4 regions of the Pseudaquabacterium rugosum genome follow, and region 3 is predicted to be linked to each of the others. Evidence: predicted binding sites of a transcription regulator. Region 3 holds the regulator's gene; each other region holds the start of a gene.
The links. The regulator sigma-54, encoded in region 3, starts transcription at its own class of promoters, with help from an activator protein. The targets are predictions, from matches to a motif close to TGGCANGNAANCTGCTTT.
Positions count from the first base shown of each region.

Region 1: AACH11_RS16350 (PEP-CTERM sorting domain-containing protein) is a predicted target of sigma-54. The motif match lies at 1,865-1,882, and genes of this name have one in related genera.
Region 2: pedF (cytochrome c-550 PedF) is a predicted target of sigma-54. The motif match lies at 4,242-4,259, and genes of this name have one in related genera.
Region 4: AACH11_RS22460 (PEP-CTERM sorting domain-containing protein) is a predicted target of sigma-54. The motif match lies at 2,572-2,589, and genes of this name have one in related genera.

Region 1 is NZ_JBBUTF010000015.1:29,629-36,725, reverse strand. It holds gene gshA (glutamate--cysteine ligase) at 1-1,574, opposite strand, end outside; gene AACH11_RS16350 (PEP-CTERM sorting domain-containing protein) at 1,996-2,700, shown strand; gene AACH11_RS16345 (sterol desaturase family protein) at 2,942-3,802, shown strand; gene AACH11_RS16340 (putative bifunctional diguanylate cyclase/phosphodiesterase) at 3,875-6,070, shown strand; gene AACH11_RS16335 (LysR family transcriptional regulator) at 6,119-7,075, shown strand.
Region 2 is NZ_JBBUTF010000004.1:132,704-139,800, reverse strand. It holds gene AACH11_RS04935 (ATPase, T2SS/T4P/T4SS family) at 1-2,635, shown strand, start outside; gene AACH11_RS04930 (substrate-binding periplasmic protein) at 2,719-3,618, opposite strand; gene pedF (cytochrome c-550 PedF) at 3,692-4,195, opposite strand; gene AACH11_RS04920 (sigma-54-dependent Fis family transcriptional regulator) at 4,553-6,838, shown strand; gene AACH11_RS04915 (hypothetical protein) at 6,887-7,097, opposite strand, start outside.
Region 3 is NZ_JBBUTF010000008.1:121,080-128,176, forward strand. It holds gene AACH11_RS10600 (THUMP domain-containing class I SAM-dependent RNA methyltransferase) at 1-574, opposite strand, end outside; gene AACH11_RS10605 (RNA polymerase factor sigma-54) at 923-2,485, opposite strand; gene lptB (LPS export ABC transporter ATP-binding protein) at 2,505-3,281, opposite strand; gene lptA (lipopolysaccharide transport periplasmic protein LptA) at 3,278-3,883, opposite strand; gene AACH11_RS10620 (thiol:disulfide interchange protein DsbA/DsbL) at 4,015-4,653, opposite strand; gene AACH11_RS10625 (SPOR domain-containing protein) at 4,778-5,488, opposite strand; gene argS (arginine--tRNA ligase) at 5,579-7,097, opposite strand, start outside.
Region 4 is NZ_JBBUTF010000029.1:31,346-38,442, forward strand. It holds gene ileS (isoleucine--tRNA ligase) at 1-1,972, opposite strand, end outside; gene AACH11_RS22460 (PEP-CTERM sorting domain-containing protein) at 2,679-2,834, shown strand; gene AACH11_RS22465 (SdrD B-like domain-containing protein) at 3,176-7,097, shown strand, end outside.

The sequences.
Region 1 (7,097 bases), on a different contig from region 3:
GCAGCAGCGGCGACGGCAGGCTCGGCCGCCGTGGCCTGCACCTGCAGGCGCGCCGGATCGACGTAGGCCAGACGCCAGCGCTCGAAGTCACCGTCCTGGGGCGCGGCATCGATGCGGGCCTGCGCGGCCCGCGAGGCCTCGGCCTGCATGGCGTGCTCGCGGGCCTGCGCCGCCGTCCAGGGCAGGGCCAGCAGGCGGGCGCGGATCTGCTCGGCACGCTGGGTGATGAACGTGTTGTAGCAACAGCCGGACGGCTGCTGCAGGGCCTGCAGCACCCGGGCCGAAGGCAGACCGGCCGGGTCGTCGAGCGCGGCACGGGCAGCCGCCAGCGCACGGCCATGGTCATCACCGCCGCGCGTCTCGTCGAGCCGCGCGGCGATCGGCACCATCTCGTCGAGCAGCTGGGCCGCCCAGTCGACCAGCGGCAGCGTGTCGTCACCGCGCTCGAGCAGCAGGCCCGGCTCGCGGCCGCGCGCGGCGGTGCGGTGCTGGTTGCGGCCCAGCGCGCGGATCTCCTCGGGCGTGTCCGGCGGGCTGTCGGCCAGCAGGCAGTGCAGCAGGAAGATGTCGAGGAAGTGCATCGTCGACTCGGCGATGCCGACGTCGACGAAGGGATCGAGGTCCATGCAGCGCACCTCGATGTACTCGACCCCGCGCTCGCGCAGCGCGTGCAGCGGGCGCTCGCCCTGGCGGATCACCCGCTTGGGCCGGATCAGGCCGTAGAACTCGTTCTCGATCTGCAGCAGGCTGGTGGCCAGCTGGTTGTAGTCGCCACCGGGGTTGCGCACACCCACCGTCTCGTAGGCCGGCCACGGGCGCACGAGGGCATCGTGCAGGGAGTCGGCATAGCGCTCCAGGCAGTTGTAGCTGACGGCCAGCGAGGCCTGCGCCTCGCTCTGGTAACCCAGCCGGCCCATGCGCAAGGACGTGGCCCAGGGCCCGTGCAGGGTCGGGCTGCCGTCGCGCAGCGGCACCAGCTCATGCGGACGGTCCGCGACGAAATCGCTGCAGACCGCGGGCGAGGCACCGAACAGCCACAGCAACAGGAAGGCATGGCGCCGGAAGTTGCGGATCAGCGCGAAGTGCTGCGCGTTGTCCAGCCCCGGCAGCGACCAGTTGTAGTGGATGCCGGAGATGGTCTGCATGCGCCGGCCGTAACGGTGGCCCAGACCCATGCGGTAGATGCTCTTGGCGCGGCCGATGTGGCTGTTGCCGTAGCGCGCCAGCGGGATCGTCTCGTCGGTCGGCAGCCCGCAGGGCATGCTGCCGACCCACAGGCGCTCGGCCTCATCACCGCGGCCGAGCGCGTGGTAGACGGCCTGATGCAGCTCCGTCAGCTCGGCCAGGGCATCGGCGGCATCGCCGTGCACACCGGTGATCAGTTCGAGCTGGCTCTCGCTGTAGTCGGTCGTGATGTGCGGGTGGGTCAGGGCCGAGCCGAGCGCGGCCGGATGCGGGGTCAGGGCCAGTCCACCGCCGGGCAGACTGCGCAGGCTTTCCTTCTCGAGGCCGCAGCGCATGCCGCGCAGCTGCGCCGGCGTCAGGGACTGGGCGCGGGCGTGCAGTGCGGTCACGGGGCTCTCCTCGGATACGTCTTCAGGTTCTTCGGCGTCATCGTCCCCCGCACGGTAGCAGAACACCCATGACCGTGACGTGGACAGGCCGACCCCGGAAATTGGAGCGCGGCTTATCTCAAAAAGTCATCAAGAACCACCCTCCGGATGCGCGGTGTCGACGCCGGATGTGACCGGTTTCACGATAACGGACACCGATCCGAAGCTGGCCGTCGGCCGTCTTTACACCCGCCCCGGGTCTGCCCTGATGTCTGGCCGCAAACCCCTGAAAACAAACACTTTTCGATCGCTGGCACGGTGAATGCTTTGCTGTATCGGGTTGTCAGAAACTCTCTCGCAACCGTATCCGCCCCGTTCAGTGCCTGTCCCAGGCCCAGCGACGGGTCCGGTTGCAGGTATCAGTCGTAGGAAAGGTTTCATCATGTTCAATATCAAGAAGGTCGCCGCCGCTGTCACCGTCGCCCTGTGCGCCGTCCCCAGCTTCGCCGCCATCGTCAGCAACGGCTCGTTCGAGTCGGCCACCGGCGTCGCCAGCCGTGTCACGACCAACGTGACCGACTGGAGCAGCGTGGCCGAGTTCGCGTTCGTCGCCAACAGCACCACCCTGGGTCTGGGCAACAACACCAGCTGGGGCAACTTCGGTGCCATCGACCTGCTGGCGGCCACCACCAGCCCGGACGGCGGCAACTTCATCGCGATCGACGCCGACTTCCTGAACAACGGCGCGCTGTCCACGACCCTGTCCGGCCTGACCGTCGGCGAGTCGTACACGCTGAGCTTCTACCAGGCCGTCGCCAAGCAGTCGGTCGCCGGCAACAGCGGCGCCGTCTGGTCGGACTGGCAAGTCAGCGTCGGTGGCAACGTCATCGGCACCAGCACCCAGCAGACCGCGTCGACCAGCAACGGCTTCTTCTCGGGCTGGCTGCTGCAGACGATGACGTTCCAGGCCACCGCCGCTTCGGAAACCCTGAGCTTCCTGGCCCAGGGCGGCCCGACCGGCCTGCCCCCGTTCGTCCTGCTGGACGGCGTGAGCGTGACCGCCACCGCCGTGCCCGAGCCCACCATGCTGGCCCTGGTCGGCCTGGGCCTGGCTGGCATCGGTCTGTCGCGTCGCAAGCGCGCCTGATGGCCGCGGTCGCCTCGCCCGCCTGTCGCAGGCGGACGTCGTGACCGATGCACCGACATCGCCCGGCCTGGCCGGACGGTGCCGGTGCTGATCCTGGACAGGGGTGCCTCCGGCACCCCTGTTCCATTTCCGGGATCCCCTGCGCGCCGGCCCTTGCGTCACGTCAGCGCGTGACGGTTTGCGCCCGCGTGTGGAGGGTGATCCCCGATGCCGGCCATGACCGGCGGCTACAGTCCGGAACATGTCCTCGTTCAACATCGTGCTGCAGGATCTGTTGCGGCTGTGCACCTGGCTGCTGCTGCTGGCCCTGGTCTTCGTGCCACTGGAGCGCCTGTTCAGCCAGCAGCGCGGGCCGCTGTGGCGCCGCCAGAGCCTGACCGATCTGGGCTGGTACTTCGTCAACGGCCTGCTGGTGCAGCGCTGGGTGCTGGCGCTGCCGCTGATCGGCCTGACGCTGCTGGTCCATCGCATCGTGCCCGCGGCCTGGCACGAATGGGTCGCGCAATGGCCACTGGCGGTGCGCCTGGGCGCCGCGCTGGTCGTCGGCGACATCGGCGCCTACTGGGGTCACCGCATCATCCACGAGCGACCGCTGCTGTGGCGCTTCCATGCCGTCCACCACAGCGCCGAGCGGATCGACTGGCTGGTCAACACCCGGGCCCATCCGCTGGACATGGCCTTGATGCGCTTTTCCGGCATGGTGCCGATCTACGTCATCGGCCTCGTGCCCCAGGGCAGCGGCGCGACCGAACCGGTGGTGCTGATCTACATGATCACCGGCACCGTCTGGAGCTACTTCGTCCACGCCAACGTGCGCTGGCGCTTCGGCTTCCTGGAGCAGCTGGTGGCCACGCCCTTCTTCCACCACTGGCACCACACCAACGACCGCCCCGAGCTGCACGACCGCAACTACGCGGCGATCTTCCCGTGGATCGACCGGATGTTCGGCACGCTCTACCTGCCGCGGGACTGGCCGCAGCGCTATGGCTGCGACACCCCGGTGGCGCCGACGCTGCTGGGCCAGCTGACCCAGCCTTTCGGCCAGACGCCGGCGGCGGCAACCGGCACCGGGCCCTCAAGTCCGGCCGCGGACGGCCGATAGCCTCCGAAGCGCGAGTCTCGGACCTGTCGACGGATCCCCCGTGAACCGGGACGCGCGCGGCCGCTGCGCGTCATGCCCGCTCCAGACCGTCCCGTCCCCGATCGACACCCCCCGGCCCCGGCCAGCCCGGACGGCCGGCCACGTCTGCTGCTGGTCGACGACGAGGCGGTCTTCCGCCAGCTGACCCAGGCGATGCTCGAATCCGCCGACTGGAGCGTGCGGACCTGCAGCAGCGCCGAGGAAGCGCTGCAGTCCCTGCAGACCGAGAACCCGGCCCCGGCCGAGGTCGTGCTGATGGACATCGGCCTCGGCGGCATGGACGGCATCGAGGCCTGCCGCCGCATCCGCCAGCACCATCCGGCCTGGCCGCCGGTGCTGCTGCTGACGGCCGACACCGCGCCCGAACTGCTGCAGCGCGCCTACGCCGCGGGCGCCGTCGACTTCATCACCAAGCCCGTCGACTGGGATCTGCTGGACCTGCGGCTGCGGCGCGCCCGCGCCAGTGCCGGCGAGCAGCGCGAGCTCGCCAGCAGCCGGGCGCGCCTGCAACGCGCGCAGAAGCTGGCCCGGCTGGTGAGCTGGCAGCTCGATGCCGACGGGCGCCTGCATGGGGCCGAGGCCCTGTCCGCCCTGCACCGCTGGCCCGGCCGCCCCCGCGGCCGCCATGCCCCCCTGACCGAAGCCGGCATCCACACCCTGCTGCCGCTGCTGCGGCACGCCGACCGCCAGCGCCTGCTCGAAGCCCGCCAGCGCGCGCTGCACGAGGGCCGGCCCTATGCGCTGCAGTACGAGCTGCAGCTGCCCGACGGGGCCTGCCGCACGCTGGTCGAACGCGGCATCTCGGTGCGCGACCGCCACGATCCCGGCCGCCGGGTCGAAGGCGTCACCCAGGACATCACCGAGCGGGTCAGCACCGAGCGCCGGCTGCGCCAGCTCACCCGCTACGACGACCTCACCATGCTGCCCAACCGCAGCCATTTCACCGAGCTGTGCGCGGCGGAGCTCGAGCGCGCACGCGCCAACGGCCGCGGTTGTGCCCTGCTGCACCTGGACATCGACCGCTTCCGGTCCGTCAACGACGCGCTGGGCCGCACCGGGGGCGACCAGGTTCTGGCCACGCTGGCGCAGCGCCTGCGCACCGCGATCCGCCAGACCGGCGGCGACGCGCGCGACCCGGACGATGCCGGCCTGCACGACCGCATCGCCCGCCTGGGGCCGAACGCCTTCGGCGTGCTGCTGGGCGGTCTGACCGAGCCGACGCTGGCCGCCGCCGCCGCCGAACGCCTGATCCGGGAGGTGCAGCGGCCGCTGGAGATCGACGGCCGGCGGCTGCAGCTCGATGCCGGTGCCGGCATCGCCCTGTCACCGCGCGACGGCATGCGACCGACCGAGCTGCTGGCCCATGCCGAGCAGGCGCTGTACGCCGCCAAGCGGGCCGGCCGGGGTCGGCTGCAGGTCTACGATCCCGGCCTGCATGCCGAGGCCCAGGCCCGGCTGCAGCGCGAGCACGAGCTGCGCCAGGCGATCCAGGGCGGCCAGCTGCGGCTGCACCTGCAGCCCAAGGTCGACAGCGTCAGCCGCCGGATCATCGGGGTCGAGGCCCTGGTGCGCTGGCAGCATCCGCAACGCGGCCTGGTGATGCCGGGCGAGTTCATCGGACTGGCCGAGGAGACCGGCCTGATCGCGCCGCTGACCGACTGGGTGCTGGAGGCCGCCTGCCGCACGCTGCACGACTGGCGACGCGACGGCCGGCCCGGACTGCCGATCTCGGTCAACGTCGCCGGCCCGCAGCTGCTCGACGATGCGCTGTACCGCCGGATGGACGAGCTGGTGCGGCGCCACGACGTCCCGCCGCAGCTGCTGGTCGTCGAGGTCACCGAATCGATGCTGATGGCCGACACCGATGCGGCGATCGCCAGCCTGGACCGGCTGCGCCAGCGGGGCTTCCGCCTGTCGCTGGACGATTTCGGCACCGGCTGGTCCTCGCTGGCCCAGGTCAAGCGCCTGCCGCTGGACGAGCTCAAGATCGACCGCGCCTTCATCCGCGATCTGGCCTGCGGCCCGCGCGACAGCGCGCTGGTGGCCGCCATCATCACCCTGGCCCGGCTGCTGGACCTGCAGGTGGTGGCCGAGGGCGTGGAGACGCCGCAGCAGGCGGCCGTGCTGCGGCAACTGGGCTGCAGCCTGCACCAGGGCTTTCTGTACGCGCGACCGGCGCCGGCCGGGCTCGATCTGCCCGACATCGCGGGGCGGGTCGACGGCAGCTGATCGACGCCCACCGCTGGCCGGTCGCCGGTCACCGCGACAATCCACCCGGTGAGCCTGCCGCCTTCCGTCCTCGGCCTGTCGCTGCGCCAGCTGCAGGCCTTCGCCACCCTGGCCGAGACCCGCCACTTCACGCGGGCGGCCGGTCTGTGCCACCTGTCGCAGCCGGCCTTCAGCGCGCAGATCCGTGCGCTGGAGGACAGCCTGGGCACGCGGCTGTTCGACCGCGACACCCGCAGCGTCACGCTGACGCCCGAGGGCGAGCACTTCCTGGCCGCCGCCCGGGCCCTGCTGGCCGACGCCGGCAGTGCCTGGCAGGACCTGCAGGAGCGGGTCCTGCGTGAACGCGGCCGCGCCACGCTGGCCCTGCTGCCGGCGCTGGCCGCCGGCTGGCTGCCGCCGGTGCTGGCCGCCTTCAACGCCCGCCATCCGGGCATCCAGGTCGCGGTGGCCGACGTGCTGTCCGAGCACTGCGTCGAGCAGGTGCGCAGCGGCCGCGCCGATCTGGCGCTGGCCGCCAGCCCGCCGGCCGATGCCGAGCTGCTGGTCGAGCCCTTCTGCCGCGACGATTTCCGCCTCGTCTGCCGGCGTGACCATCCGCTGGCCGCCCAGGCCGAACCGCTGCCGCTGCAGGCGCTCGCCAGCCAGCCCTTCATCCATCTGGCCCGCCACAGCAGCGTGCGCCAGCACCTGGAGCAGGCGCTCTACCCGCAGGTGCCGCCGCCGCGGCTGGAGCTGGAGCAGCTGGCCAGCGTGGCCGGCATGGTGCGCGCCGGACTCGGCATCACCGTCGTGCCGCGGCTGACGCTGGCGCAGTTCGACCATCCCGAGCTGTGCGACCGCGCGCTCGACGCGCCCGGGCTGCGGCGGCAGATCCACGTCGTGCGCCACCGCCGGCGCAGCCTGTCGGCGGCCGCGCGCGCCTTGCTGGAGCATCTGGAGGCGCACCGGCCCGCCGACGCGGAGGGCAGCGACGCGGCACCGCTGCGGGACAACCCGCAGCATTGATCGGCGCCGACGATCCATTGAT
Region 2 (7,097 bases), on a different contig from region 3:
CGATGTGCTGCCGGCCGATACGCTGCCCGCCGCGCTGATGCCGGTCTCGCCCTCCCCGAGCGGCCCCCCGCGCGGCCCGGCGGCGGCCGGCGCATCGCGCCCCACACCGAGCCCCACCTTGCCCCGCCCGTCGCCCCCCCGCTCGGCCGGCGTCGCCGCGCAGGCGCAGGCCCACGCACAGCCCGCCCCGACCACCGCCAGAACCGCGATCGACAGCCTGCTGGCCGAGGCCCCGACGCTGCCGATGAGCTTCGATCTCGGCCCGTCGCACGCCGCGCCGCCGGCCCCGCGGACGCCCCGGCTCGACGCCCGGCACAGCCTGCTCGATCTGGCCCCGACCGAGCCCGCCGCCCTGCACGAGCCGCCCCATGACGCGACGCTGCCGATGCCGCTGGACGAACGGCCCGACGCCCGCCACGCGCACACCGCACACACGCACGCACACACGCACACGGCCGACCGGCGAGCGGACGCGCCGATCGCGGCGGACCGCTCGTCCGTGGCGTCCTCGATCGCGGCGGCCACGGCTGCCGCTCCCGCCTCGACCTCCCGCCTGCCCCGCCTGGACACCGACCTGCAGCTGTCGCTGACCGATCTGGGCGACCTGGGCACCGAGACCTCGTCCACCGCGACGCCGCTGCCCGTGGCGGTCACCGTTCCGGCCCCGGTCGCGGTTCCGCCCTCGCCCCCCCTGACGCCTCCCGCCGCCGATCCGGAACGGGCCGCCGGGCCGCGCTCCGCCGCGCTGCGCACGGCCGTCGTTCCGGCCGATCCGCCGCCGGCCGTCCAGGACCTCGCCACGCTGCACGCCCGGCTGGACGCCCCGAGCGCGCCGGCGATGCGCCTGGGCGAGGCGCTGATGGCGCTCGGCGCACTCAGCGAGGCCCAGCTCGGCGACGCCTTGCAGGCCCAGGCCCGCGGCCCCGGCCTGGCGCTGGGCGAACTGCTGCTGCGCGGCGGCATGATCGACCGCACCATGCTGCGCACGGCGCTGACCTGCAAGCTCGGCTATGTGCCGGTCGACCTCCACACGCTGACGCCGCAGGACGACGCGCTGCGGGCGCTGCCGACGGCGCAATGCCGCCAGCACCGGGCGCTGCCGCTGTGCTGGCACGGTGACGCGCTGGTGATGGCGCTCGACGATCCATCGGCGCGCATCGTCGTCGACCGGCTGGAACAACTGGCCCAGGCGCCGGTGCGCGCCGTGGCCTGCGACGGCGACGCGCTCGACGAGGCCCTGGCCCGACTGCCCGACGACCGCGCGGCCGGCGGTCGCCTGTCGGGCCCGGTCCTCACGGCCGGACCGGGAACCGCCCTCGCGACCGCCCAGGCGGACGACACCGGCACGCCGGCTCCGACGGACGACGGCCGCCCGGCGCTGGCCACGCTCGATCCGGACGACGAGGACCTGCTGGCCGATCGCCTGATCGCCGCGGCGCTCGACGCCCAGGCCGAGGACCTGCACATCCATTGCGACACCCAGGGCGTGGCCCTGCAGCTGCGTCAGGCTGGCGCACTGCGCCCGTGGCACAGCCTGCCGGCCGCGGCCGCCGCACCGTTGATGCGCCGGTTGCACCAGCTGGCCGGGGTCGACGAACCGCGCCCCGCCACGCCGGCCACGCATGGCCGTATCGCGCTGGCGCGCTGCCTGCCCGGCCAACGGGGGGATGCCCGGCTGCAGACGCTGCGCCGGGCCGATGGCGGCCGCGACGGCGTGCTGCGTCTGCCGGCCACGGCGCCGCGCAGTGGTCTGGCCGCACTGGGCCTGAGCCCGGCGATGCAGGACGATCTGCGCCAGGCCCTCGGCCGCCCGGGCGGCCTGCTGCTGCGCGTGGGCACGGCCGGCAGCGGCCGGCGCACCGGCGTGCGGGCCATGCTGGCCGAGCTGGCGTCACCGCAGCGCCGGCTGTGGCAGGGGCTGGCCGAGGACCAGGAGCCCACGGCCGAACGCGCGGGCCTGCGCCAGGTGCGCCTGCGGCCGCAGCAGGGCTGGAGCGCCGAATCCGCGCTCAAGGCCCTGGCCCACGCCGATGCCGACGTCGTCGCCATCGAGGGCCTGGACGCACCGGCCGATCTGCTGGCCGCGCTGGACCTGGCCCGCGCCACACCGACACGGGTGCTGGGCACGCTGGGGGCGGCCGACGCACTGGACGCGCTGGCCCGCCTGCAGTCGGCCGGCGCCCCGGGCTGGGCGCTGGCCGAAGGCCTGCGCGGCCTGTGGTCGACCCGGCTGCTGCCGCGCTGCTGTCCGGCCTGCCGCCAGGCCCGCCCGGCCGGGCCGGAATGGGAGCAGGCACTGCTGCGTCTGTGGTCCGAGGACGCGACCCGGGGCGAAGCCGGGGCCGAGACCCAGCTGCGCCGCTGGCGGGCCGAGCACGGCCGCGACGGCCAGCTGCTGCAGTGGGAGGCCCCCGGTTGCGCCCGTTGCGAGGGCCGCGGCACCGAGGGCTGGGTCGGCGTGCACGAACTGCTGCTGCCCGGCGCCGGCCTGCGCCAGGCCCTGCGCGAGAGCCAGTCACCCGGCAGCTGGTGGACGATCGCCCGCGCCGACGGCTGGCAGCCGATGCGCCGGGACCTGCTGCTCAAGCTGCTCGGCGGCCAGATCGGCGCGGACGCGCTCCACGCCTGCGGCTGACACACCGGCGCGACAGCGCACGACAACCGAGGCGCCCGCCGCGCCATCCCGACGGCCACCGCCCCGCGGTGGCCGTTCCCGTTTCAGGGCTGGCGCCAGCCCACGTTGGCCTGGGCGAACAGGCGGGCCAGCTCGCCGTTGCCGGCCAGCGTGTTCAACTGGGCCTGCAGCCCCTGGGCCAGATCGGTGGCCTGCTTGCGCACCGCCATGCCGATCGGCCAGCCGTCGCGCATGCGCGGCAGCGGCAAGGGCTCGATCGCGTAGCGCTCACGCTGGCCCGACAGCACCGTCTCCAGCTCGCTGGCATGGCCGGCGGCCACCGCCACCTCGCCGCGCAGCAGGGCCTGGGCGGCTTCGGCGCCGTCCTTGAACTGGGTCTGCAGCTGCTCGCGGTAGCGGCCACCCTCGGTGCCGATCAGCAGCCAGCCGGCCAGGCTCTGGCCGGGCACGGCGATGCGCTGGCCGGCCAGGTCATCGAGCGCATCCATCTTCGGCGCGCGCTGCAGGTCGCGGGCGATCATCACCCGCTCGCGGTAGTACGGGCCGAAGATCTGGACCTGCGGGTTGTCGACCATCAACGGCCGGTCGACCGGCACGTGCAGCAGCACGTCGGCCGGACCGTAGCCCAGGTAGTGGCCGCGCCAGACCATGTTGCGCAGATCGTCGGCCATGTTCTCGCCGGCGTTGAACGGCAGCAGGCTCAGCTGCACGCCCAGGCCCTTGGCCAGCGCCTCGGCCAGACCGACGTCGATGCCGCGGCCGGCCACATGGAACGGCGGCATCTCGTGGTAGACGCCGACGATCAGACGACCGCGGTCGCGCACCTTCTGCAGCGCCGTCTTCTCATCCTGGGCCCGGGCCGCGGACGGGGCCGCGCCGAGGGCGGCGGCCAGAGCACCGGCCAGGCCGGTCAGGCAGGTCCGCCGGTCGAACGTGTCGGCCGGCCGCTGCGACGACCCTGGACGGGTCGGACGTTCATTCATCTCGTGTCTCCGTGTCAGCCTCCCCCGTGGTGGCGCCGGCCCGTTCCTGCGGACCGTGCGCCCTCCGGGTGGATCAGTTCAGCGGCTTCTCGCGGCGGGTTTCCAGGTAGGCCTTGATGGACCAGAAGGCTTCCTGGCTGAGCACGCCCTCGAACGGCGGCATGTAGACCGCGCCGTTGCGCACCTTGCCGCGGCGCACGCTGGTCAGATAGTAGTCGTCCACGTCCTTGACACAGGCCGCGCGGCGGACCGGTTGCTTGACGTTGGAGCAGTCGTTGTCCAGGCGGCGCAGGTCCGGGGCGATGCCGCCCGAGACGGCCTCCAGGCCGTGGCAGCGCGCGCAGTTCTGGTTGTAGGCCGACGAACCGATCTTGATCGCCTTCTCGTCACCGCGGTAGGGATTGGTCTCGCGCCACGCCTCGCCGAGCTGCTGCAGCTCGGAGGTGTCGACGGCCTGCGGCGTCACGTCGCCGTGTGCGGCGGCCAGGCCGGCCGCGGAGGCCAGCACGGTGCCCAGCACGGCGCGCTGGACGAAGGACAGGAAGGAACGGGTGGGGGCGGGGGCGGGCTTGGACATCGGTCGGTCTCCATGCTTCTGGGTTGACGAGAAACTGCCGGGCCCGACTGCAACAGGCGTGCCACGGATGGTGTCACACCGGCCTTGCGCTGCGTCAGATCGGGGCGTGTCCGAGGAGTGAAGGACCGCACGCGGGGGGTCGGCAGCGCGCGTCCTGACACACGCTGGGGGCCGACCCGATGGACGCGGCTCAGGGCTGGCCCCTAGGATCCGCTTCCGCGACGGGACGCCTGTGTCAGCGTGGGACAATTGGTACAGGCCCGCGTCTTGCGACAGCAGGCGCCGGCAGCCAGGCCGGAGCGCCCTTGTCCGACGGACGGACCGCGGACCGGCACTGAGCGCCAGGAGGCAGACAACATGAGAAGTCCATTCCATCCCGGCTTCGGTGCCATCGGCATCCGTCGGGCGGGCGAAGAGGTGGCCCGTCCGATCGCGGCCGGCCTGAACCTCAGCAACGAGCATTCCGAGGCCATCGACCAATCGCACGAACGCTGCGCCGCGCTCGGTGTCTCACGCATCGAGCGACCGGACCTCGCACCGCTGGCGCGCAACGAACTGGGTGTCGTCCGCGAACGCAACGCCCGCCTGCATGACCATGCCGCGCCGGTGATGGAGATGCTCTACGAGCAGATCGTCAACACGCAGAGCATGGTGCTGCTGACGGACGCCACCGGCACCATCATCCACTCGATCGGCGACGACGACTTCCTCAGCCGCGCCAGCAAGGTCGCGCTGCAGCCGGGCGTCAACTGGAGCGAGTCGACCAAGGGCACGAACGCCATCGGCACCGCGCTGGTCGAGGAGATCCCGACCCTCGTCCATGCCGACGAGCACTACCTGCACGCCAACCATTTCCTGACCTGCTCGGCGGCGCCCATCCTCGATCCGCGCGGCAACATCCTCGGCGTGCTCGACGTCTCCGGCGACCAGCGCAGCTACCACCAGCACACGATGGCGCTGGTGAAGATGTCGGCGCGCATGATCGAGAACCACTGGCTGACGGACGACTACCGCAACGTGATGCGGCTGCACTTCCACAGCCGGGTCGAGTTCATCGGCACGCTGATGGAGGGCATCCTGGCCGTCAGCGCCGATGGCAAGCTGGTGGGCGCCAACCGTGGCGCGCTGGAGCAGCTCGGCCTGAGCGGCGCCGCCCTGCGCATGCACACGCTGACCACGCTGTTCGGCACCACCGTGGGCGCGCTGGTCGACCGCTTCCGCAGCCCGCTGGCCACGCCGATGCCGGTGCAGCTGCAGGCCTCGGGCGCGGGGCGCAGCTTCCACCTGCACGCGCGCTTCAACTGGCCGGTGTGGACCAGCCTGGCCGAGGCCGTCTCGGGCAACACGCAGCGCACCGAGCCGGGCACCGCCGCGGAGTCCGGCGGTCTCTCCCCACGCCCGGCCCCCGCCGGCGGCGCACCGGGAGCCGCCCATGGCGGTCTGGCCCAGCTGCGCACAGGGGACACCCAGGTGGCCAGCGTGGTCGACAAGATCCGCCGCGTGCTCGACCGCGACATCCCGATCCTGGTGCTGGGCGAGACCGGCACCGGCAAGGAGCTGCTGGCGCGTGCGATCCATGTCGACTCGGCCCGCGCCAAGCAGCCCTTCGTCGCGGTCAACTGCGCCTCCATTCCGGAGTCGCTGATCGAGGCCGAGCTCTTCGGCTACGAGGACGGCGCCTTCACCGGCGCCCGCCGCAAGGGCCAGGTCGGCAAGATCGTGCAGGCCAACGGCGGCACCCTCTTCCTCGACGAGATCGGCGACATGCCGATCGGCCTGCAGGCCCACCTGCTGCGCGTGCTGCAGGAGCGCCAGGTGACGCCGCTGGGCAGCAGCAAGAGCGTGGCGGTCGACGTCTCGATCATCTGCGCCACGCACCGCAACCTGCGGCAGATGATCGACGAGAAGGCCTTCCGCGAGGACCTGTTCTACCGCCTGAACGGCCTGGCCGTGCGCCTGCCGCCGCTGCGCGAGCGCAGCGATCTGGCCGCGCTGGTGCAGCGCATCCTCGAGCGCCAGCTCGGCGAGACGCGCAGCGACGGCCGCATGCTGCAGGTCTCGCCCGACGTGATGCAGCTGTTCCAGCGCTACCACTGGCCGGGCAATGTGCGCCAGCTGTTCAACGTGCTGCGCACGGCGGCGGTGATGGCGGCCCATGAGCTGGTGATCACCCGCGAGCACCTGTCGGACGACTTCCTCGACGAGGCGCGGCAGGCCGCCGCGCGGCGGGCCCAGGAGCCGTTGGCGGAGGCGTCCGCGATGGGCGCGCCGCTGTACGACCGCGCGGGCGACCGCCCGGCCGAGCGCGCCGGCGCCTGGCCGCCGGTGCTGCCGGCGGGCCCGGGCGGCGCCCAGGGGCTGCCGCCGACCGGCTGGCCAGCGGCGGGCGCACCGGTCGGCAATGCCTTCGGCGACATGGCCCAGCACCTGTCGGGCCAGCCCCCGGCGCGCCTGCCCGCCGAGCCACCGCGCCCGGTGCCGCCACCGCCGCCCAACCGCTCACTCGAGGAGCTGGAGATCGAGGCCATCCGCCAGGCGCTCGACGCCTGCGGCGGCAACATCTCCGAGGCCTCCAAGCGCCTGGGCATCAGCCGCAACACGATCTACCGCAAGCTGCGCTGGAACCAGCGGCCGGCGGGTTGAGCACGGCCGGCTGAGCAGGCCGGGCGCCTGCCACCGCCCGCCACGTCCTCAGCGCGCCGGCGGCGCGTCGGCCGCCTCCAGCGGATCCAGCCAGAGGCCTTCCCGCTCGCGCCAGGCGCGCTGCCAGTTCAGCGCGTGGCGGGGCCGGGCCGCCCAGTCGGCCGGCAGACCGGGCCAGGACGGCGGTGGCGCCGCCTCCGGCCGGCCCTCGGCCAGCGCCTGGTCGAGCGCCTGCGCCAGACCGTCCCAGTAGTCGCGC
Region 3 (7,097 bases):
CGCCCTTGAGGCCGCCGTCACGCTCGTCGCGCCAGCCGCGCTTGAACAGCGCCTCGCCGCTGAGGTCCACGTACAGCGTGGCCAGATCCTCGGCCAGGTGCAGCACCAGCGACAGGTCCGGGTGGCGGGTGTCGACGCTGGGGCGCTCGCCGGTGGCATCGCGCAGCACGTCGCACAGCGCGTCCTTCACCCGCAGCGTGGCGAAGTTCAGGCTCTGCAGCGGCGAGCGCTGGGCGCTGGTGTCGATGCGGAAGGTCTCGCGCGGCGTGATCCAGTCGACCCAGGGCACGCGCCGGGCCAGCGCGTAGAGGTCGTCCTCGTGGCCGTAGGGGCCGTGGGCCAGCGGCCACAGCACGCGCTGGGCGAGGCGGCATTCCAGGTTCAGCCGCATCGCGCCCACGCCGTCGGCGCGCACCCGCACGCCGCCCTTGAGCTCGATCACCGGCCGGCGCGAGGGATCGGCCGGCACCACCGAGCGGTCGACGCCCAGCAGGCGGGCGCACTCGTCGGCCAGCAGCGGCTCGACGCCGGCCGGGCAGGGCAGGAACAGCGAGACCGGCTCGCCGCTGGCCACCGGTGCCAGCGCGAGCTCCGGCCGGCGCAGCGGTGGGCCGCCCGGTCGGCCACCCGGTCGGCCGCCGGGGCCGGGGCCCGGTCGCCCGGGGCCGCCCGGACCCCGGCCTTGCGGGCCGCCGTGGGGGGCGTGGCCCGGGCCCGGGCCACGTCGGGCTCCGTGAGGGGCGGGGCCGTCATCACGGCGGTGGCGCGGCATGCCGCCGATCGGCGGCTTGGGAAATTTGGGGGTGGTCACGGCAGGAAGCCTCCAGCGCGGACGGCCTGCACAGGGCAGGCATCGCGGGGTACGGGAAGACGGAACGTCAGGCGGACGGGGCCGGCTGGGCCGGGCCCGTCCGGGGAATGCTCACAAGGCCTTGCGCAGATTGGCCGGCGCGATCTTCAGCGCCTCGCGGTACTTGGCCACGGTGCGGCGGGCGACGGTGATGCCCTGCTCGCCCAGCATGTCCGACAGCTGGCTGTCGGACAGCGGCTTGGCCTGGTCCTCGTTGGCCACCAGCTGCTTGATCAGCGCGCGCACCGCGGTGCTCGACGCGTTGCCGCCGGCCTCGGTGTTCAGGCTGGAGCCGAAGAAGTACTTCAGCTCGAAGGTGCCGTAGGGCGTGGTCATGTACTTGGCCGTGGTCACGCGCGAGATGGTGCTCTCGTGCAGGCCCAGCTCGTCGGCGATCTCGCGCAGCACCAGCGGCTTCATCGCGATCTCGCCGTGGGTGAAGAAGCCCTTCTGCCGCTCGACGATGGCCTGGCTGACGCGCAGGATGGTGTCGAAGCGCTGCAGGATGTTCTTCATGAACCAGCGCGCCTCCTGCAGGCGTGACGACAGCCCGCTGGCCGAGCCGTTGCGCTGGCCGCGGATGGCCTGCGCGTACAGGTCGTTGATGCGCAGCTTGGGCATGACGTCCGGATTGAGGGTCGCCTTCCAGCCGCGCCCCGACTTCAGCACGATGACGTCGGGCACGATGATGTTGGCCTCGGCGCGCGCGAACGGGCGGCCGGGCTTGGGCTCGCAGCTCAGGATCAGGGCCTGGGCCTCGCGCAGCAGCTGCTCGTCGGCGCCGGTGGCCTGCATCAGCTTCTTCGCGTCGCGGCGCGCCAGCAGCTCGAGGCCGGCCTCGGCGATGCGGATGGCGACCTTGCGTGCGGGACTGCGCGGCTTGTCCTTGAGCTGCAGCACCAGGCATTCGGACAGGCCCGAGGCGCCGACGCCGGTGGGCTCCATGCTCTGCAGCCATTTCAGCGCGCAACGCAGGCGGTCGGCCAGCTCCTCGCGTTCGTCGGCCTGATCGGGATCGTCCGGATCGATGCCGAGCGCGCTGCCCAGACGCTCGGCGATCTCGGCGAGCGGGTCGCCCAGATAACCGTCTTCGTCGAGAGACTCGATGAGCACCAGCACCGCGGCCTGGTCCTCCTCGGACAGCCGCATGCCCAGCAGCTGGCGCCGGAGGTGGTCCTGCAGCGTCGGTCCCTGGTCGGCCGACTCGATGGGCTCGAAGTCGTCGTCCCCGCTGCCGCTGCCGGTGTTGCCGGAGGGCAGCTCGCGGATGCCGTCGAAGTCGTCGCGCTCGGTGCCGTTTTCCCAGTCGTCGCGCTCGGTGGCGCCGAAGTCGGCGTTGTCGACCCCGGCCGGCTCGTCGCCGCCGGAGCCGTCACCGGCGGCGCCGTCCTCGCGCTCGGCCAGGCGTTCCTTCTCGCGCTGGCCGGCGGCGTCCTGGCTGGACGACAGGCGCTCCAGCCCGAACTCCATCGGCGCGTGGTCCTCCTCGACGTCGAGGAAGGGGTTCTGTTCGAGCATCTGCTCGATTTCCTGGTGCAGCTCGAGCGTCGACAGCTGCAGCAGCCGGATCGACTGCTGCAGCTGCGGCGTCAGCGCCAGGTGCTGGGACAGGCGGACCTGCAGGGACGGTTTCATGACTGCTTGCTTCCGTCCGTCACATCTTGAAGTGTTCGCCGAGGTAGACGCGCCGCACGTCGGGATTGCCGACGATCTCGGTCGGCGTGCCCTCGGCCAGCACACGGCCCTCGCTGATGATGTAGGCCCGGTCGCAGATGTCGAGCATCTCGCGCACGTTGTGGTCGGTGATCAGCACACCGATGCCCCGCGCCTTCAGGAAGCCGATGATGCGCTGGATCTCGATCACCGCGATCGGGTCGACCCCGGCGAAGGGCTCGTCGAGCAGGATGAAGCGGGGCTGCGAGGCCAGCGCGCGGGCGATCTCGACGCGCCGGCGTTCGCCGCCGGACAGGGACGGCGCGGGCGCGTCACGCAGCCGGGTGAGCGACAGGTCGTCCATCAGCTGTTCGAGCTGGCGGTCGATGGTCGCGCGGTCCAGGGCCTTGCCCTGGGCATCGTGCTGCAGTTCGAGCACGGCGCGGATGTTCTCCTCGACGCTGAGCTTGCGGAAGATCGAGGCTTCCTGCGGCAGGTAGCTCAGGCCCAGGCTGGCGCGGCGGTGGATCGGCTGGTGCTGCACCGGCTGGCCGTCGATGTGGATCTCGCCCGCATCGGCACGCACCAGGCCGACGACCATGTAGAACGTGGTGGTCTTGCCTGCGCCGTTGGGGCCGAGCAGGCCGATGACCTCGCCGGCGGCCACGCGCAGATGGACTTCCTTGACCACCTGCCGGGCACCGTAGCGCTTCTGCAGGCCGCGGACCTCGAGCCGGCTGCCGCCGTCGGCGGTGCGGGTCGCGGAGGCGGTCGTCATGGGCGGTCCGCGCCGGACGGGCCGGTCTTCAGCGGCAAGGGCACCTGGGGCGCGGCGGGCACGGTGGCCCGCGGCTGGATCACCGCGCGCACGCGGCCGCCGGGATTGCCGGCGCTGGCCGCACCGCCGCTGACGCTGATCTGCTCGGCCACGTTGTCCCAGACGATCTCGCCGCCGGTGATCTCGTCGGCCACCGTCGTGCCGCGCAGGCGCCGCACGACCGCCTGGCCGACGAAGCGCAGCGTACCGGCCTTGCCGTCGTAGTCGATGCGGGTGGCGCTGCCCTCGACGGTCTCGTCGCTGCCGTCGCGCTTCTGGCGGTACTGGGCGGGCTTGGCCGTGCTGCCGCTGGCGGTGGCCGAGGGATGGCCCTCACGGCTCTCGCGCAGCTCGATCTGTTCGGCGCGCAGCACCAGCGTGCCTTGGGTGATGACGACGTTGCCGCTGCACTGGCTGACCTGTCGGGCCAGGTTGACGGTGCAGGGCTTGTCGGATTCCAGCGTGAGCGGCTGGGTGCGGTCCGCCGAGGCGGCCATGGCCGGCAGGCTCAGCAGGCCGGAACCGGACAACAGGACGACGAGGACGGAGCGCAGGGACGACATGAGCGGCACAGAAATTGCATGCCATTCTAGTCCGATCTCGCTGCCTTGGGGCGGGCCGTGGCGCGAATTCCGTCTCGCCGCGCAGTATGCGTGGCCGGGGCGAGGCTGACCAGCGCCCGGCGGCCGGAGGATCAGGCGCGGACCTGGGCGATCAGCTGATTGGTCACGCTCAGGGCGCGATCCGGGCCGCCGCTGATCGACGGCGAGGTCATCCAACGGCCGTGCACGCCGATCGTCGGCACGCCGTCGATGCCGTAGCCCTGGGCCAGCTGGCGCGCCTTGGCCAGCTTGCCGGCGATGCCGAAGCTCTTCATCGCGTCCAGGATGCGGGTGGCGTCGGCGCCGCTGGCCGCGGCCCAGGCACGGATCTCGTCATCCTTGTCCAGGCGCTTCTTGTCGACGTGGATCCACTTGAAGACGCTGGTGTGCAGCTTGTCGATCTGGCCCAGGGCCTCGATCGCGAAATAGAGCTTCTGGTAGTTCTCGTGCCAGGCCTGGAAGGCCACCGGGATGCGGGTGAACGCGACCTTGTCGGCCGGCAGCTGGCGGACCCAGGACTCGAGCGCCGGCTCGAACGCGTTGCAGTGCGGGCACCAGTAGCCGAAGAACTCGACCACCTGCACCTTGCCCGCGGGCATGGCCAGCGGCTCGGCCACGCGGCGGAAATCGCGGCCTTCCTGCGGGGATCCTTGCGCGTGGGCGAGCAGGGCGGGGGTGCCCAGCGCTAGGCCGGTGGCCAGTTGACGGGAGACGAAGTCGCGACGGTTCATGCCTGAGGGTCCTCGGAGGGATCGATGCGTTGCGCGGTTGGAGCGGGGGCGCGGCCCGGGGTTCCCCGGTGGCGCGCACGGCGGCGGCGAAGCGCGGGGGCCACGGCCGGTGGCGGGATGTGGATCAGCGCAGCTGGGCCTCGACGCGCACGAGGGCGGTGTCGATGCCCGCCTCCTGCAGCGGCGCCTGGGCCGCCACGGCCTCGTCGCGGCTGTCGAAGGGGCCGACGCGCACGCGGTAGAACAGCCGGCCGGCCTGCTCGCGCTCCGTCACGCGGGCGGAGACGCCGAGCATGCCCAGACGGGCGCGCTGGGCCTCGGCCTCCTCGGGCCGGTTGAAGGAGCCGGCCTGGACGAAGAACACCAGCGGGCGCGGCGCGGCCGCCGAGGCCGCGGATGCGCGCGTGCTCGCGGCACTGGCGCGTGGCGTGGCGGCGCTCGCCGCCGCGGGCGGGCTGGCCGGGGGCAGACCCGTTCCGGCGGCGGCGGGCGGCATCCCTGGCGTCCCCGGCGGGGTGGTGGCCGCTCCGCCCGGCTGGGCCGCGCCCGGGCCGCCCGTGCTGGAGGCCGGGGGGGCGGCCGGGGTGGCTGCCGAGGCCGCATCGGCCGGCGGCGTGCGGCGTCCGCCCAGGCTGGCGTTCGGATCCCAGTGGCGGTTGCGCTCGGCCTCGGCGGCATCCTGCTCGGCGCTGCGCTGCGGCACCTTGTTGACGAAGGGCACCGGCGCCTTGGTCACGTACAGCGCGACGGCCAGCGCCGCGGCCAGGCCGATCAGCAGACCGATGATCAGGCCGACGACGAAGCGGCCTCGGGGCAAGCGGACGTTACGGTTCACCAGGACTCCGGTTCGCGGCGGCGGCGGACAGGGCTCGCGGAAGGCCGGGGCGCGGGGCGGCCCGGCGGGGATGGACGGCGCGGGCCGGACTCAGACGGCGGCCGCGGGTTCGCGGGCCATCTGCTGCGGCGCGCTGACGCCGATCACGTCCAGGCCGTTGGCCAGCACCTGGCGGGTGGCCGCCAGCAGCGCCATGCGGGCGGCCGCCAGCACCGGGTCGTCGACCAGGAAGCGCTCGGCCGCATACCAGCTGTGCAGGGCCGAGGCCAGGTCGCGCAGATAGAAGGCGATGTCGTGCGGCGCGACGCCCTCGGCCGCGCCCGACAGCACCGCCGGCCAGGCGGCCAGCTTGAGCATCAGCGCGAGTTCGGTCGGCGCGGTCAGCGGCGCCAGATCGGCGGCCGCATCGACCGTGCGGCCGGTCTTCTCGCCGTACTGGGCCAGCACCGAGCAGATGCGGGCGTGCGCGTACTGCACGTAGAAGACCGGGTTCTCGTCCGAGGCCTTGAGCGCCAGATCGACGTCGAAGACGAACTCGGTGTCGGCCTTGCGGCTGATCAGGAAGAAGCGCACCGCGTCGCGGCTGGTCCAGGTGATCAGGTCGCGCAGGGTCACGTAGCTGCCGGCCCGCTTGGAGATCTTGACCTCCTCGCCGCCCTTCATCACGGTGACCATCTTGTGCAGCACGTAGTCGGGCCAGCCCAGCGGCACGCCGACACCGGCGGCCTGCAGGCCGGCGCGCACGCGGGCGATGGTGCCGTGGTGGTCCGAGCCCTGCACGTTGACGACCTTGTCGAAGCCGCGCTGCCACTTGTTGATGTGGTAGGCGACGTCGGGCACGAAGTAGGTGTAGGTGCCGTCGGACTTGCGCATCACGCGGTCCTTGTCGTCACCGTAGTCGGTGGACTTCAGCCACAGCGCGCCGTCGGCCTCGTAGGTCTTGCCGGCGGCGCTGACGCGGGCCACCGCGTCCTCGACCTTGCCGTCGGTGTAGAGGCCCGACTCCAGGAAGTAGTGGTCGAAGCGCACGCCGAAGGCCTGCAGGTCCAGGTCCTGCTCGTGGCGCAGGTAGGCGACGGCGAACTGGCGGATCGAGTCCAGGTCGTCGATGTCGCCGCTGGCGGTGAAGGCGCGGTCGTCGGCATGCACCGTCTCGCGGCGCAGGAAGGCCTCGGCGATGTCGGCGATGTAGTCGCCGTTGTAGGCGCTCTCGGGCCAGCCGGCGTCGCCGGGCTTCAGGCCCTTCAGGCGGGCCTGGGTGCTGGCGGCCAGGGTGCCGATCTGCACGCCGGCGTCGTTGTAGTAGAACTCGCGGTGGACCTGCCAGCCTTGCGTGGCGTACAGGCGGCAGATGGCGTCGCCGAGCGCGCCCTGACGGCCGTGGCCGACGTGCAGCGGGCCGGTCGGGTTGGCCGAGACGAACTCCACCATCAGCTTGCGGCCGTGGGCCGGGCGGTGGCCGTAGCCCGTGCCGCCGGCCAGCACCTCGTGCACCACGGCCTGCTTGGCCGCGTCCTTCAGGCGCAGGTTGATGAAGCCGGGGCCGGCGATCTCGAGTGCGGCGACCCAGCGCTGGACGGCCGGCTGCGCGTTCAGCGCGTCGACCAGC
Region 4 (7,097 bases), on a different contig from region 3:
TGCCCAGGCTCTTGCTCATCTTGCGGCCCTGGCTGTCGACGGTGAAGCCGTGGGTCAGCAGGCCGCGGTAGGGCGCGCGGTCGAACAGGGCGCAGGCCAGCAGCAGCGAGCTGTGGAACCAGCCGCGGTGCTGGTCGTGCCCCTCGAGATACAGGTCGGCCTCAGGGCCCTCGTCGTGGTGGCCGAGCGAGCCGTGGCTGTCGGCATGGGTGCCGCGCAGCACGTGCCAGAAGGTGCTGCCGGAGTCGAACCAGACCTCCAGGATGTCGCTGCTCTTGGCGTACAGCGCGGCGTCCTCCGCACCCAGGATGTCCTCGGCGGTGACGCGGCTCCAGGCCTCGATGCCGCCGGCCTCGACGATGTCGGCGGCGCGGTCCAGGATGGCCATGGTGTCGGGGTGCAGTTCGCCCGTCACCTTGTGCAGGAAGAAGGGCACCGGCACGCCCCAGCTGCGCTGGCGCGAGATGCACCAGTCGGGCCGCCCGGCGATCATGTCGCGCAGGCGGGCCTTGCCGTTCTCGGGGTAGAACCGGGTGTGCTCGATGGCGTCGAGCGCCAGCTGGCGCAGCGTCTTCGGCGCCTTGTCCTTCGTGAACACGCCCTCGCCCTCGTCCATGCGGATGAACCACTGCGCGGCGGCGCGGTAGATCACCGGCGTCTTGTGGCGCCAGCAGTGCGGGTAGCTGTGGGTGATGGCCTGGGTGGCCAGCAGGCGGTCGCTCTGTGCGAGCACTTCCAGGATGCGCGGCACGGCCTTCCAGATGTGCTGGCCGCCGAAGAAGGGCAGCGCGTCGACGTAGACGCCATGGCCCTGCACCGGGTTCAGGATGTCGTCGGTCTTCAGGCCGTGGGCGACGCAGCTGTTGAAGTCGTCCACGCCGTAGGCCGGCGCCGAATGCACGATGCCGGTGCCGTCGGCCGCGGTCACGTAGTCGGCCAGGTAGAGCGGGCTCTTGCGGCGGTAGCCGTACGGGCCGCCGTCTTCCGCGCTGACCGTGTCGAACAGCGGGTGGCGGAAGACCAGGCCCTTGAGCGCCTCGCCCTTGGCCGTGGCGATGACGCTGCCTTCGAGCTGGTAGCGCTCCAGGCACTTCGCCACCAGGTCCTCGGCCAGCATCAACACGCCGCGCGGCGTGTCGACCAGCGCGTACGTCAGCTCAGGATGGGCGTTGAGCGCCTGGTTGGCGGGGATGGTCCAGGCGGTGGTGGTCCAGATGACGGTGAAGGCCTTCTTGGCGCCGCTGGTCACCGAATCGGGCAGGGCGGCCAGGCCGAAGGCGGCGGCCAGCGCGCCCAGATCGTCGGCCTCGAAGGCCACGTCCAGCGTGTCGCTCTTCTTGTCCGCGTACTCGATCTCGAACTCGGCCAGGCTGGAGCCGCAGTCGAAGCACCAGTAGACCGGCTTCAGGCCGCGGTAGACGAAGCCGCGCTCGATCACGCGCTTGAAGGCGCGGATCTCGCCGGCCTCGTTGGCGTGGTCCATCGTGCGGTAGGGGTGCTCCCAGTCGCCGAGCACGCCCAGGCGCTTGAAGTCCTCGCGCTGCTGGGCGATCTGCTCGGTGGCATACGCGCGGCTCTTCGCCTGCATGTCGTCGCGGCTGAGCGAGCGGCCGTGCTTCTTCTCGATCGCGTTCTCGATCGGCAGGCCGTGGCAGTCCCAACCCGGCACGTACTGGGCGTCGAAGCCGCTCAGCTGGCGCGACTTGACGATCATGTCCTTGAGCACCTTGTTGACGGCGTGGCCCATGTGGATCGCGCCGTTGGCGTAGGGCGGGCCGTCGTGCAGGATGAACTTCGGGGCGCCGCAGCGCGCGTCGCGCAGCTGCTTGTAGACGCCGTCCTCGTTCCAGGCTTTCACCCAGCCCGGCTCGCGCTTGGGCAGGTCGCCGCGCATCGGGAACGGGGTGTCGGGCAGGTTCAGCGTGGCGCGGTAGTCAGGGGCGCTGCCTTCGGGGCGGGTCGCGTCGGTCATGGCGGGCTGGGACGCGCACGGACCGCACGCGCCGGACTTCGAGGGGAGTCGGAGGGTGGCCGGGGCGCATGCGCCGACGGCCGGCTGGAGGGGCGGAAGCGGGCCGGGCGCGGGGCCCGGCGGACGGCCGGCCGGTCACCGGTGCCGCCGTGTGCGCCGGAGCGCGGGGTGGAGGTCCGGGACGCGGGCGGCCGCTCAGCCGCGCGCGACGCAAATTCGGTCGCGGGTGGTCTGCCGCCGCGTCGAGGCGTGGGCGGTCGGCAGCCGGCGGAGCACAGCGGCAGGCATGGGGGCGGATTGTAAGTGGCGGGGCCGGCGAGGGCGTCCCGCGGCCCTGCCGGGGCGCCGCCGGGCCGGGGTCGGGCCGGGGCCTGATCGGCGTGTCGCACCCCTTGTTGAATATGCCGCTGCAGCGATTCAATATTTGCAACTTAAGTCACTGGCGCTGTTTATTCTGTCAATTCGGTGAGAAGTGTTGCAATTTGTGCAATTCTGAAATCGCAGGAAACGGAGAGGGTTTGTCGGTGAATTTGACAGGGGTTTGTGTGTACCCCTCGTTACGGGGATCAAGTCGTTGTGGCGACGAGGAAAACCGGGTGTGGCACATGCATTGCTAAAAATGAGTGTTCATGCAGCTTTGTGAATTGCTTCACGCGGCTCCCGAAGCGGCTGAATTTCTCTCTCTTCGTTCCACAGGAGTCCCTCCATGAAGTCCATCGCCAAGTTCCTCGGCGCCGCCGCCTCGCTGACCGTCGCCACCATGGGCGCCGCCCACGCGCTGCCGGCGCTGCCCGAGCCGGGCACCGTTTCGCTGGTTGCCCTGGGCATCGCCGGCGTCGTGCTGTTCAGCCGCCGCAAGTAATCCGGCGGGTTCGCGGAACCGGTCGCCTGCGCCTTCAAGCTCTGACAGCCCCTGGCGCGGCAGTCGTTGGTCCATGACCGCGCCCCGGCAGGTCGACCGTTTCCCACCCTGATCCCCGCAGACCCTGGGTCTGCCCCGATTCGAGACCGGCCCGGCCCTGCCGTGCGGGTCGCCCGTTCGATACGACGTCCTGTGCGTGCGCCCAGCCCACGCCGGAGAGCGCGACGAACCCGGGTGGTTCGTCTTGATGCCCCGGGTGCCCTCGTGGTGCCCACAGCCCGTCCGCCCCGTCACCCGGTCTGCCGTGCAGATCGGCCCCGAGTCCCCCGGAGTCCTTGATGATGTCCACGCAGTCCATCACGATCAGCGTTTCCTACCTAGGCACCAACGGCCTGCCGTCCCTGTTCGATGTCGTCGTGTCCTCGGAGTCGACGCTGAACCCGACCTACCCGGCATCGGGCACGCTGTACGACGCCTGGTGTCTCGACACGCGCATCTCCATCAATGTGCCGGGCACCTACGTGGCCGACACCTACTCGCCCTACGACCGCAGCGTGCTGGCCAGCGAGCTGCCCAACCTGGGCAACCCGGGCGGCTTCGCCGACAACCTGGACTCGATCAACTGGCTGCTGGGCTACTACAGCGCCAACAGCGCGTCGGTCGGCTACGGCAACATGCAGGCCGCGATCTGGACGCTGATGGGCCAGGACTGGCACGTGGGCGCGGCCTACCTGGGCACCACCGACCAGACCGTCATCGACGGCCTGGTCAGCAACGCGCTGGCCCAGGACGGCTATGTCGCCCAGGCCGGTGACACGATCGGCGTCGTCCTCGACCCCACCAACGTCAACGGCGTGCAGCAGCAGACCCTGCTGATCACGACCAAGGCCGCCGCCATCGGCGACCGCGTCTGGGAAGACACCGACGCCGACGGCGTGCAGGACGCGGGCGAGGCCGGCATCGCCGGCGCCACCGTCGAGCTGGTGCGTGACGTCAACGGCGACGGCGTGATCTCGGCCGCCGAAGTGCTGCAGACCGCCGTCACCGACGCCGCCGGCAACTACCTGTTCAACGGCCTGGCGCCGGGCGTGGCCTACCAGGTCCGCTTCACGCTGCCGTCCGGCTACGACGCCCTGTCGCCGACCGACGCCGGCGGCGACGACGCCACCGACAGCGACGGCCTGCTGTCCGGCGTGCTGGTGCTGGCCCCCGGGGCCACCAACAGCACGGTCGACGGCGGCTTCTACAAGTACGCCCAGCTGGGCGACCGCGTCTGGCTGGATGCCGACCGCGACGGCACCCAGGATGCCGGCGAGGCCGGTCTGGCCAACGTGACGGTCAACCTGCTGGACGCCAACGGCGCCGTGGTGGCCACCACCACGACCGACGCCAGCGGCAACTACCACTTCACCGGTCTGGTGCCGAGCACCTACTCGGTCCAGTTCGTCAAGCCCGCCGGCTACGACTTCACCACCGCCGATGCCGGCAACGACGGCACCGACAGCGATGCCTCGGCCACCACCGGCAACACCGCGGCCATCGTGCTGCGCTCGGGCGACAACGTCACCGACATCGACGCCGGCCTGGTCACCGCCACGGCCCCGACCGCCCACATCGGCGACCGCGTGTTCGAGGACCTCGACGGCGACGGCGTCCAGGATGCCGGCGAAGCGGGCCTGGGCGGCGTGACCGTCAGCCTGCGCAACAGCTCGGGCATCGTCGTGGCCACGACCACCACCGATGCCAGCGGCAACTACGGCTTCGACGTGGCCGCCGGCACCTACTCGGTCCAGGTCACCGCGCCGGCCGGCTATGTGCTGACCGCCCGCGATCAAGGCGGTGACGACACGCTCGACAGCGACGTCAGCCCGACCACCGGCCGCAGCAACAGCTTCAGCGTCGTCGCCGGCCAGAGCAAGACCGATGTCGACGCCGGCCTCTACCGCCTGGCCAACCTGGGTGACCAGGTCTTCGTCGACACCAACGGCAACGGCCAGCAGGATGCGGGCGAGACCGGCATCTGGGGCGTCACGGTACAGCTGCTGGACGCCAGCGGCAACGTCGTCGACGAGCGCCTGACCGACGTCAACGGCAACTACCTGTTCACCGATCTGGCGCCGGGCACCTACAGCGTGAAGTTCGTGCCGCCGGCCGGCTACACCTTCACCCAGCAGGATGTCGGTGCGGACGTGAGCGACAGCGATGCGGATGCCAGCGGCCAGACCGCCGCCTTCGCGCTGACCTCGGGCCAGGACAAGTTCGACCTCGACGCCGGCCTGCTGTCGCCGACGCCGACGACCGGCACCGTCACCGGCACCGTGCTGCTGGACACCAACAACGACAACGTCGGCGACACCGCGGCGCCGGGCGTGACCGTCGTGCTGCGTGATCCGTCGGGCGCCGTGGTGCAGACCACCGTCACCGGCGCCGACGGCAGCTACACCTTCACCAACGTCGTTCCGGGCAACTACACCGTCACCGAGACCAATCCGGTCGGCGTGCTGGACGTGGCCGACAAGGACGGCGGCGACCTCAACAGCATCCCCGTCACCGTCTCCGCCGGCCAGACCAGCGGCGGCAACTTCTTCGTCGACGAGAAGGTCGCGACCCTGGGCGACAAGGTGTGGCTGGACGCCGACGCCGACGGCCAGCAGGACGCGGGCGAGGCCGGCGTGGCCGACGTCACCGTGGAGCTGCTGGACGCGGCGGGCACCGTGATCGCGACGACCACGACCGACGCCAGCGGCAACTACCTGTTCGACAACCTGGCCCCGGGCAGCTACTCGGTGAAGTTCGTCACCCCGACGGGCTACACGCTGACCACGGCCAACGTGGGCGCGGACGCGTCCGACTCGGACGCGAACCCGAGCACCGGCATCACCGGCACCTACACGCTGAACGCCGGTGACGTGAACCTGAGCGCCGATGCCGGCCTGGTCGCCGCGCCGACCTCGGGCACGGTGACCGGCACCGTGCTGCTGGACAGCGACAACGACAACGTGGGCGACACCCCGGCCCCGGGCGTGACCGTGCAGCTGCGCGATCCGGCCGGCAACGTGGTGGCCACGACCACCACCGGCGCCGACGGCAGCTACACCTTCCCGAACGTGCCGGCCGGCAGCTACACCGTGACGGAAGTGAATCCGGCCGGCGTGCTGGACGTGGTCGACAGCGACGGCGGCAACCCGAACAGCGTGGCCGTGACGGTCACGCCGGGCCAGACGACCTCGGGCGTGGTCTTCGTCGACGAGAAGACCGCCAAGCTGGGCGACCGCGTGTGGCTGGACGCCGACGCCGACGGCCAGCAGGACGCGGGCGAGGCCAACGTGGCCAACGTCACCGTGCAGCTGCTGAACAGCGCCGGCACGGTGGTCGCGACGACCGCCACCGACGCCAACGGCAACTACCTGTTCGACGGCCTGGCTCCGGGCACCTACTCGGTGAAGTTCGTCACCCCGACGGGCTACACGCTGACCACGGCCAACGTGGGCGCGGACGCTTCCGACTCGGACGCGAACCAGAGCACGGGCATCACCGGCACCTACACGCTGAACGCAGGTGACGACAACCGCACGGTGGACGCGGGCCTGGTGGCGCTGCCGACGACCGGCACGGTCAGCGGCACGGTGCTGCTGGACAGCAACAACGACGACGTGGGTGACACCCCGGCCCCGGGCGTGACCGTGCAGCTGCGCGATCCGGCCGGCAATGTGGTGGCGACCACCACCACCGGCGCCGACGGCAGCTACACCTTCACCGGTGTGAACCCGGGCAGCTACACCGTGACGGAAGTGAATCCGTCGGGCGTGCTGGACGTGGTCGACAGCGACGGCGGCAACCCGAACAGCGTGGCCGTGACGGTCACCGCGGGCCAGACGACCTCGGGCGTGGTCTTCGTCGACGAGAAGGTCGCGAAGCTGGGCGACAAGGTGTGGCTGGACAGCGATGCCGACGGCCAGCAGGACGCGGGCGAGGCCGGCGTGGCCAACGTGACGGTGCAGCTGCTGAACGCGGCCGGCACGGTCGTGGCCACCACGCTGACCGACGCCTCGGGCAACTACCTGTTCGACACGCTGGCCCCGGGCAGCTATTCGGTGAAGTTCGTCGCTCCGGCGGGCTACACGCTGACGACGGCCAACAGCGGCGCGGACGCGACCGACTCGGACGCGAACGCCACGACGGGCGTGACCGGCAGCTACACGCTGAACGCCGGTGACGACAACCGCACGGTGGATGCCGGTCTGCTGCCGAGCAACGGCTCGA